One region of the Streptomyces sp. NPDC093111 genome, then DNA from elsewhere that is predicted to be linked to it. Evidence: riboswitches for the same ligand, from Rfam matches in the RefSeq annotation. Region 1 holds a riboswitch; the other holds the start of a gene.
The links. A riboswitch is a leader RNA that binds a small molecule or an ion and turns the genes downstream of it on or off. The one in region 1 is predicted to bind cobalamin.
Positions count from the first base shown of each region.

Region 2: it holds a riboswitch for cobalamin, as region 1 does, so the genes downstream of both, metE (5-methyltetrahydropteroyltriglutamate--homocysteine S-methyltransferase) here and AB0Q96_RS05095 (cobalamin biosynthesis protein) in region 1, are expected to answer to the same signal.

Region 1 covers NZ_JBFBNW010000003.1:57,592-62,562, forward strand. Annotated here, with positions in the region: gene AB0Q96_RS05080 (alpha/beta hydrolase) at 1-75, opposite strand, end outside; gene AB0Q96_RS05085 (inorganic phosphate transporter) at 471-1,751, shown strand; gene AB0Q96_RS05090 (hypothetical protein) at 1,768-1,989, shown strand; cobalamin riboswitch at 2,134-2,265, shown strand; gene AB0Q96_RS05095 (cobalamin biosynthesis protein) at 2,300-3,301, shown strand; gene AB0Q96_RS05100 (cobyric acid synthase) at 3,298-4,806, shown strand; gene AB0Q96_RS05105 (putative cobaltochelatase) at 4,874-4,971, shown strand, end outside.
Region 2 covers NZ_JBFBNW010000011.1:130,633-135,603, forward strand. Annotated here, with positions in the region: gene AB0Q96_RS20690 (LamG-like jellyroll fold domain-containing protein) at 1-1,215, shown strand, start outside; gene AB0Q96_RS20695 (alpha/beta hydrolase) at 1,313-2,962, opposite strand; cobalamin riboswitch at 3,101-3,325, shown strand; gene metE (5-methyltetrahydropteroyltriglutamate--homocysteine S-methyltransferase) at 3,489-4,971, shown strand, end outside.

The DNA of each region.
Region 1 (4,971 bases):
GCCGGCCGCAACCGCGGCCGCGCCGACACCGATCACTGTGGTGACGGCCGCTGCCGTCGCTGTAGCCGGGCGCACGCTCCCAGTGTCGGCAGAGGGCGGGAAGGCTGCCACCGGCGGGCCCCCTGACGAGTGACATGGGTCTCCCCGGCGGGGTCGTCCGTACGGCTGACGGGGTGCGCGGGCGGGGCGACGACGGGCTCCGGGGGGTCCATGGGACGGAACGGGCGGAGAGGGGCCGAAGGGGTGCGAGTCGCATGCGTCCCGGTACGGCGGGGCTTACCCCGGGTCGCACCCTGACCGCATGGTGGACAGGCGTGCCGTCCGGGAGGGATCCGGGGCGGAACCGGAGGCGGAAACGGAATGCCGGGACCCCGGTTGGGGACACCACACAGCCCGACCCAGTTCATCTTCCGTTCACCCAGGTTGCGTACGTTCGACGAGCCACTGACGTCAAACGATTGCCTGGGTAAATGGAACACATCACGCTGCTGCTCGCGATTGTGGTCGTGACAGCTCTCGTGTTCGATTTCACGAACGGTTTCCACGACACCGCCAACGCGATGGCGACGACCATCTCGACCGGTGCTCTCAAGCCCAAGACGGCGGTGGCCATGTCCGCCGTGCTGAACCTCGTCGGCGCGTTCCTGTCCGTGGAGGTCGCCAAGACGATCTCCGGCGGGATCATCAACGAAGAGGGCATTCGTACAGAAGTGATCTTCGCGGCGCTCGTCGGCGCCATCCTGTGGAACCTGCTGACCTGGCTGCTCGGTCTGCCGTCCAGCTCCTCCCACGCCCTGTTCGGCGGCCTGATCGGCGCCGCCGTGATGTCGGCGGGCTGGGGCGCGGTCAACGGCCCGACCATCGTCACCAAGGTCCTGATCCCCGCCGTCGCCGCGCCGATCGTCGCCGGTCTGGCCGCGATGGTCGCCACCCGCCTGACGTACCGCCTCGGCGCGAAGTCGAACACCGGGACGAAGGCCACCGCCAAGGGCTACCGGGCCGGCCAGATCGCCTCCGCCGGTCTCGTCTCGCTCGCCCACGGCACCAACGACGCCCAGAAGACGATGGGCATCATCACCCTCGCCCTGGTCACCGGCGGCGTCCTCGCCCCCGGCTCCAACCCCCCGATGTGGGTCATCGTCGCCGCGGGCATCGCGATCGCGCTCGGCACCTACCTCGGCGGCTGGCGCATCATCCGCACCATGGGCAAGGGCCTCACCGACCTCCAGCCGCAGCAGGGCTTCGCCGCCCAGACCAGCGCCGCCACGGTCATCCTGGCCTCCTCGCACCTGGGCTTCTCGCTCTCCACCACCCAGTCCTGCTCGGGTGCCGTGATGGGCGCCGGCCTCGGCCGCAAGGGCGGTGTCGTCCGCTGGTCGACCGCCACCCGGATGTTCGTCGCCTGGGGTCTGACCCTGCCCGCCGCGGCCCTGGTCGGCGCCGGCGCCGAGTTCCTCACCAAGCAGGGCCCCTGGGGCATCGGCGCCGTCGCGGTCCTCCTGGTCGCCGGCTCCGGGGTCATCTGGTCGCTCTCCCGCCGCAAGCCGGTCGACCACAACAACGTCACGGCCGACGACCTCGACGCCCCCGCCGAGCCCGCGGGCGTCGTGACCACCGCCATCGCGGCCGTCACCCCGCCGCCGGCGGCCGGCTCCGTCGCCGCCGTCACGGACACGGGCCTGAAGACCACCATCCCCACCCCGGGCCCCACGGACCCGGCCGCTCCCCCGGCCCCCGCCGCCGCGGTCTAAGGAACTGGAACCAAGCATGAAGATCGACTGGGCAGCCCTCGGCTCCGTCTTCGGAGTCAGCCTCGTGGCGACCGTCGCCCTGGTGGGCCTCTTCACCCTCGGTGTCATGGGCCTCTCCAAGCAGGAGGAGGCGGCCGCGAACGGCGGCTCCGCCGGCCTGGCCCGCACGGGCGCCTACGCCTGCTTCGCCCTGTGCGCGGCAGCCGTGGCCTACGGCATCTACCTGATCGTCATCTGACGCGCTCCACCGCGCGTCGTCCGAGGCGACGAGCACGAGGGCCGGGCGGTCCGCACCATCGGGTGCGGGCCGCCCGGCCCTCGTGTCTGTGGCGCTCCGCACAGTGACCCGACGCAGGTCAAGGGTGAGTTGACGGCTGTTCGCGCAGCGTGGTGGACTGCCGGGGCCATTACGGCGGCAGTAGAGGAAGTCCGGTGCGAATCCGGCGCGGTCCCGCCACTGTGACCGGCCCCCCGGGGCCGGGAGTCAGGAACTCTCGCCGCCGGTCACGTCGATCCAGGGCGCGGACCCTGAGTGAGGACAGAGCGCCATGCCCGGCCGCGGCCTCAGCCTTCCCGGTACCACCGGCGCCTCCGGCGTCACCCGTGCCACCACCGTCTTCGCGTACGGAGCGGCCGCCGGCCTCGCCGTCGACCTGCTCGCGGGCGACCCCCGCCGCGGCCATCCCGTCGCCGCCTTCGGCCGGGCCGCCGGCGCCGTCGAGAAGCGCCTGCTGCGCGACCACCGCGGCTGGGGCGCCCTGCACACCGCCGTCTGCGCCGGCTCCACCGTGGCCCTCGGCGCGCTGGCCGCCCGTACGGTACGGGGCAGCCGCACCGCCACCGTCGCCCTGACCGCCGCCTCCGTGTGGGCCGTCGTCGGCGGCACGACCCTGGGCCGCGAGGCCCGTGCGATCGGCGGGGCGCTCGCGGCCGGGGACCTGGAGGTCGCCCGGGAGCGCCTGCCGCACCTGTGCGGACGCGACCCGCACTCCCTGGACGGTCCCGCGATGGCCCGCGCGGTCGTCGAGTCGGTCGCCGAGAACACCTCCGACGCCGTCGTGGGCGCCCTGTTCTGGGGCGCCGTCGCGGGCGTGCCCGGCCTGGTCGGCTTCCGGGCGGTCAACACCCTGGACGCGATGGTCGGCCACAAGTCGCCGACGTACCGGCGCTTCGGCTGGGCCTCGGCCCGGCTCGACGACCTCGCCGGCTGGCCCGGCGCCCGGCTCACCGCCGTCCTCGCCACCGTCGCCGGCGGGAACCCGGGCGGCGCCGCCCGGGCCTGGCGCGCCGACGCGGCCCAGCACCCCAGCCCCAACGCGGGCCCCGTGGAGGCGTCCTTCGCGGGCGCGCTCGGCGTACGGCTCGGCGGGACGCTGGCGTACGGCGGGCGGATCGAGCACCGGCCCGTCCTCAACGGGGCGGGGCGGCCCGTCGAGGTCGCCGACATCGACCGGGCGGTACGCCTGTCCCGCCGGGTCACCGGACTGACCCTGGCCGCCTGCGTCGGCGGCCGGATGATCGCGAGCGCGCTGAAGCGGAGGAACGCATGAGGGGTGGGGGGCTGCTGGTCGCCGGCACCACGTCCGACGCGGGCAAGAGCGTCGTCACGGCCGGCATCTGCCGCTGGCTGGTCCGGCAGGGGATCAAGGTCGCGCCGTTCAAGGGGCAGAACATGTCCCTGAACTCCTTCGTGACCCGGGAGGGCGCCGAGATCGGCCGCGCCCAGGCCATGCAGGCGCAGGCCGCCCGCGTCGAGCCCACCGCGCTGATGAACCCGGTGCTCCTGAAGCCCGGCTCCGACCGCTCCAGCCAGGTCGTCCTCATGGGGAAGCCGGTCGGCGAGATGAGCGCCCGCGGCTACCACGGCGGACGGCAGGCGACGCTCTTCGAGCCCGTGATGGCGTGCCTGGAGGAACTGCGGGGCACGTATGACGCCGTGATCTGCGAGGGGGCGGGCAGCCCGGCCGAGATCAACCTGCGGCGCACGGACATCGTGAACATGGGCATCGCGCGGGCCGCGCGGCTGCCCGTCGTGGTCGTCGGCGACATCGACCGGGGCGGGGTGTTCGCCCAGTTCTTCGGGACGACGGCCCTGCTCGCCCCCGAGGACCAGGCGCTCGTCGCCGGGTACCTGGTGAACAAGTTCCGCGGCGACGTGACGCTCCTGGAGCCCGGCCTCGACATGCTCCACGGCCTCACCGGGCGCCGCACCCTCGGTGTCCTGCCGTACGCGCACGGGCTCGGCATCGACGAGGAGGACGGGCTGCGGGTGTCGCTGCGCGGCACCGTCCGCGAGTCCGTGGTGGCGCCGCCGGTCGGCGCCGACGTGCTGCGGGTCGCCGTCTGCGCCGTCCCCCTGATGTCCAACTTCACCGACGTGGACGCGCTGGCCGCCGAGCCGGGCGTGGTGGTCCGGTTCGTGGACCGGCCCGAGGAGCTCGTCGACGCGGACCTGGTGGTCGTCCCCGGCACCCGCGGCACCGTGAAGGCCCTCGCCTGGCTGCGGGAACGCGGCCTGGCCGACGCGCTGGCCCGGCGCGCCGCCGAGGGACGTCCGGTGCTCGGCGTCTGCGGCGGCTTCCAGGCGCTCGGCGAACGGATCGAGGACGAGGTCGAGTCGCGGGCCGGCGTGGTCGACGGGCTCGGGCTGCTGCCCGTACGGATCCGCTTCGGGGTCGAGAAGACCCTGGCCCGGCCGGTCGGCGAGGCGCTCGGCGAGCGCGTCGAGGGGTACGAGATCCACCACGGCGTCGCCACCGTCGAGGGCGGCGAGCCCTTCCTCGACGGCTGCCGGGTCGGCGCGGTCTGGGGCACCCACTGGCACGGCTCGCTGGAGAGCGACGGCTTCCGCCGCGCCTTCCTGCGCGAGGTCGCCGCCGCGGCCGGCCGCCGCTTCGTCCCGGCCCCGGACACCTCGTTCGGCGCGCTCCGCGAGGAGCAGCTGGACCGGCTGGGCGACCTGATCGAGGAGCACGCCGACACGGACGCGCTGCTGCGGCTCATCGAGGAGGGCGCCCCGACGGGACTGCCGTTCGTGCCGCCGGGGGCGCCGTGAACGCCGCGCCCGCACCGTCTTTCCCGCCCGCCCCGACCCGCGTACGACTCGAAGGAGTGATCACCCGATGAGCACCCGCTATCCGTTCACCGCCGTCGTCGGCATGGACGATCTGCGGCTCGCGCTGCTGCTGAACTCGGTCAGCCCGGCGGTGGGTGGCGTCCT
Region 2 (4,971 bases), on a different contig from region 1:
GGGTACACGACCGTGAAGATCGACTACCTCTTCGCCACCGGCGGCTTCACCGGCTGCGACTCCCGGACCGACTTCGCGGACCAGGCGGACTACCGGGTCTCCGTCCAGCCGACCTGCACGAAGACGACTCCGGTGAGCGTCCCCGACCCGTGCCGGCCGGACCCGACCGGCTACTCCGACCACACCCCGCTGTACGGCCACACGCAGGGCGGCGGGAAGCCGGCCTGGCGGCTCGACGGCAGCCCCGACGGCTTCGACGGCACGCTGACGGGCGGCGCCACCTGGGCACCCGGCGAGCACGGCGGGGCGCTGGCCCTGGACGGTTCCACCGGTGCGGCCACCGCGGCCGGGCCCGCCGTGGACACCACCCGCAGCTTCACCGTCTCCGCCTGGGCGAAGGCCAACCCGGGCGCGGGCACGTCGGTCGTGCTGTCCCAGGACGGGACGACGATCAGCGGCATGATGCTCTTCTACAACCAGGGCGACAGCAGTTGGCGCTTCGCCCTGCCGAAGGCCGACAGCGCCACCTGGAACGTCGACCAGGCCATCGCCCCCGGTGCCACGGCCGGCAGGTGGACCCATCTCACGGGCGTGTACGACGCCACCAGCGGCGCGGTCTCGCTCTACGTCGACGGCGTGAAGAAGGCCACGGCCGTCCACGCCGACGCCGACCGGTGGGCAGCCACGGGCCCGTTCGTCGTCGGCCGCGACAAGGTGAAGGGCGCCCACAACGCCTGGTTCAACGGCTCCGTGCAGCGCGTGGCGGCCTTCGGCTACCCGCTGCGCGACGACCAGATCGCCTCGTACGCCGGCCGGCTGACGGCGCCGACCGGCCGGAGCACGCAGCTGCGCGAGGTCCCGGGCGAGCCGCTGTCCCAGGGCTGCCACCAGAACGTCGACCCCTTCGGCGCCGACTACGGCACGTCGAGCACCCTCACGCCGACGCTGACGGCGACGGTCACCCACCCCGACCCGTCGAAGGAGGTGTGGGCCGAGTTCTCGATCTGGGACAACACCGACCCGACGCAGCCGCAGCCGATCACCATGGGCGCGGCCGGCTCGGCGAGCACCAAGGTCCGCGGCCAGGGCACCGTCTCCGTCCCGGTCCCCCGGCTGCTCCCGGGTCACACGTACGGCTGGCGCGTCCGCACCACCGACGGCACGACCACCTCGCCCATCTCCACGAACTGCCACTTCAGGGCCCCCGCGGCCTGAGCCCGGCCGGCGGATCGTGACGTCCTCGTCCTGACGTGCCGGTGAGGGTGGGGCCCCACCGCGCGGGGCCCCACCCGCACAGCCGTGCGGAGCGGGGTCAGAAGCGGCTCTGCCCGATCGGGAGGCGCTGCGGGAGGGTCGGCAGCGGGAGCCCGGTGGAGCGGTGGGCCTGGCCGGCCGGGGTCCGGCAGCTGAGGTCGGCGGCGGGCAGACGGCCCGTCACCAGGTAGGCCGTGGCGGTCGCGTCGGCGCAGGATCCCAGCCCGTAGACGCCGTGGCCCTGGCCGCCGAGGACGGTGACCATCCGGGCCCCCTTCATCGCCCGGCGCAGCCCCTGCCCACTGGCCAGGGGCGTCTGCGAGTCCCACTCGTTCTGCAGGACGAGGGCGCCGACGGCGTTGTTCACCTCGGTGGCGGGCTCGGCCCCGCCCCGCCAGAACGCGCACGGCTTGATGTTCGACGCGAAGTCCCCGTACAGCGGGTACCTGCGCTTGTCGCGGATCGCGTCGCGCCGGTACTGCTCCGGGTCGCGCGGCCAGGCACGGGTGTCGGCGCACACCACGGACCAGAAGGCCGCGTCCATGTTGTCCGCCGGGACGGCGGGGGCACCGGCCGGAGCGCCGGCGGGGCGGGCGCCGGCCGAGGGCGCGGGGGCGAACGGCGTGCCGTACCTCGCCGGTGCCGGAGTCCGGCCCTCGGCGGCGTCCTTGAGCCGTACGACCGCCTCGGCGGCATAGGCCACGTCGAAGAAGACGGCCCGCGCCCCGAGCCGGATGTCGTCGCCCGTCAGGCTGACGCCGTCGAGCACGATCGGCTCACGGTCCGCCCGGGCGACCAGCGCCCAGAAGGTCGCGCCGACCTCGGCCGGGGTGGCGCCGAGCCCGTACGTCGCGTTCCGCTCGGCGGCCCAGCCGGTCCAGCGGGTGAACGCCGGTTCCGCGCCCTCGGCCCATATCTGGATCATGCCGCGCCAGATCCGCTGCGGGTCGACCGCGCTGTCGAGGACGAACCGGTCGGCGCGCTTCGGGAACAACTGCGTGTAGACGGCGCCCAGATAGGTGCCGTAGGAGTAGCCGAGGTACGAGATCTTCCTCTCGCCGAGCACGGCGCGGATGACGTCCATGTCCCGGGCCGTGTCGCGGGTGGTGAGGTGCGCGAGGGCGGCGCCGTTCCGCGCCCGGCACTTCTCCGCGACGGTCCGCGCCCACTGGACGTCCTTCGTGAACGTCGCAGCCTTGTACGGGCGTTGCCAGGCCGCCTCGGCGTCGTTCAGGCCACAGCTCACCGGGCTGCTCCGGCCGACGCCCCGGGGATCGAAGCCGATCAGGTCGTACCGCTTCTTCACGTCGTCCGACAGCATCGATGCCATCCAGACCGGCATGTCGAGGCCCGATCCGCCGGGCCCGCCGGGATTCAGCAGCAGCACCCCGCGCCGGTCGCGCGCGCTCGTGGCCTTCGTCCGGGAGATCGCCAGGTCGAGCGTGCGCCCGTTCGGACGGGCGTAGTCCAGCGGCACCTTGATCGTCGCGCACTGGTACTCCGCCGGTCCTTCGGCGTCACAGCGGCTCCAGCGCGGCTTCTGGTGTCCGTAGCGCGCGAGCGGGTCGGATAAGGGGGAGGCGGCGGGCGTGGTGGCGGCGGTCCGGGAGGCCGGTCCGGCCGCCGAGGCCACCGCGGGAGTGAGGACGGGGAGGAGCGTCGCGATGGCGCCGAGGGCCACGACGGACGTCGTTCGGGTGCTTCGCACGATGATGGGGATCCTCGCGGGAGGTGGGTGTTCGGTCCCAAGAACCCTTGCTCATAGGCGACTTGCCCGAATCCCCCCGAAGTACGGCTTCGGGTCCCCCCAGAGGAGGATCCGACCCCGACGCGCGGGTCCGTGGTCTACAGTGAGCACGCAGCTGGTTCGCCCCGTCCGCCAGGCGGGATGCGTCGTAAGAGGGAACCCGGTGGGAATCCGGGACTGCCCCGCAGCGGTGAGTGGGAACGACCGCCGTCACACAGCACTGGGTCCGACGTACCGGACCTGGGAAGCGACGGCCAGTAGGTGTCTCGTTTCGACGGGACGTGCCCGCGAGTCCGAAGACCTGCCCGTTGCCCGCACGCGGACGATTCCGCGCGCGGCCATCCGGTGACCTCGAGGGCGGGTCGGCGACCATACAGGCGGACGAGCGCGCTGTGCCGCGCGCGGCCGGATCCGCCTGTCCCCGGTCTCTCTTCGCCCCTCGTCCGGTCTCCGGACCTCAGGGATCCATCTCGCGAAGGAGATCTCCGTGACCACGAAGTCCACAGCCGCGGCAGCACGGGCCACCGTGTACGGCTACCCCCGTCAGGGGCGGAACCGCGAACTCAAGAAGGCGATCGAGGGGTACTGGAAGGGCCGCGTCACCGCCGACGCCCTCCGGGACACCGCCGCCGGACTGCGCCGGACCAACTGGCTGCAACTCGCCGACGCCGGCGTCGCCGAAGTGCCGACCGGTGACTTCTCGTACTACGACCACGTCCTCGACACCACGGTGATGGTGGGCGCGATCCCGGGCCGTCACCAGGAGGCCGTGGCGGCCGACGCGACGGACGGCTACTTCGCCATGGCCCGCGGCACCCAGGACGTGGCCCCGCTGGAGATGACCAAGTGGTTCGACACCAACTACCACTACCTCGTCCCCGAACTGGGTCCTGACACGGTCTTCTCGGCGAACTCCGCCAAGCAGGTCGCCGAGCTCCGCGAGGCCCTCGCGCTGGGGCTGACCGCGCGCCCCGTGCTGGTCGGGCCGGTCACGTACCTCCTGCTGGCCAAGCCCGCCCCCGGCGTGCCGGCGGACTTCCGGCCGCTGACACTGCTGGACCGCCTGCTGCCCGTCTACGCCGAGGTCCTCGCCGACCTCCGGGCCGCGGGCGCGGAGTGGGTGCAGATCGACGAACCGGCGCTGGCGCAGGACCGCGCGCCCGCCGAACTCGGCGCCGCCGCCCGGGCCTACCGTGAGCTCGGCGCCGCCGGGGACCGGCCGAAGCTGCTCGTCGCCTCCTACTTCGACCGGCTGGGCGACGCCCTCCCGGTGCTGGCCAAGGCGCCGGTCGAAGGACTCGCGCTCGACTTCACCGGGCCGGCCGCCGCGAACCTCGAAGGACTCGCGGCCGTCGGCGGACTGCCCGGCAAGCGGCTCGTCGCCGGCGTGGTCGACGGCCGCAACGTCTGGGTCAACGACCTGAAGGGCTCCCTCACCACCCTCGGCACCCTCCTCGGGCTCGCCGGCCACGTGGACGTGTCCGCCTCCTGCTCGCTGCTCCATGTGCCGCTCGACGCCGCGGCCGAGCGGGACGTCGACCCGCGGGTCCTGAGCTGGCTCGCCTTCGCCCGGCAGAAGACGGACGAGGTCGTCGCCCTGGCCAAGGGCCTCTCCCTGGGCACCGACGCCATCGGCGACGAACTGGCCGCCAACCGGAGCGCGCGCTCCGCCCGCGCCGCCTCTCCCCTCACCCGCGATCCCGCCGTACGCGCCCGGGTCCGGGCCGTCACCGACGCGGACGGCCGCCGCTCCCGGCCCTACCCCGAGCGGGCCGCCGCCCAGCGGGCCCACCTCGGCCTGCCGCTGCTGCCGACGACCACCATCGGGTCCTTCCCGCAGACCGCCGAACTGCGCGCCGCCCGCGCGGACCTGCGCGCCCGGCGGATCGACACCGTCGCCTACGAGGAGCGCATCAAGACGGAGATCCAGGAGGTCGTCTCCTTCCAGGAGAAGACCGGACTCGACGTCC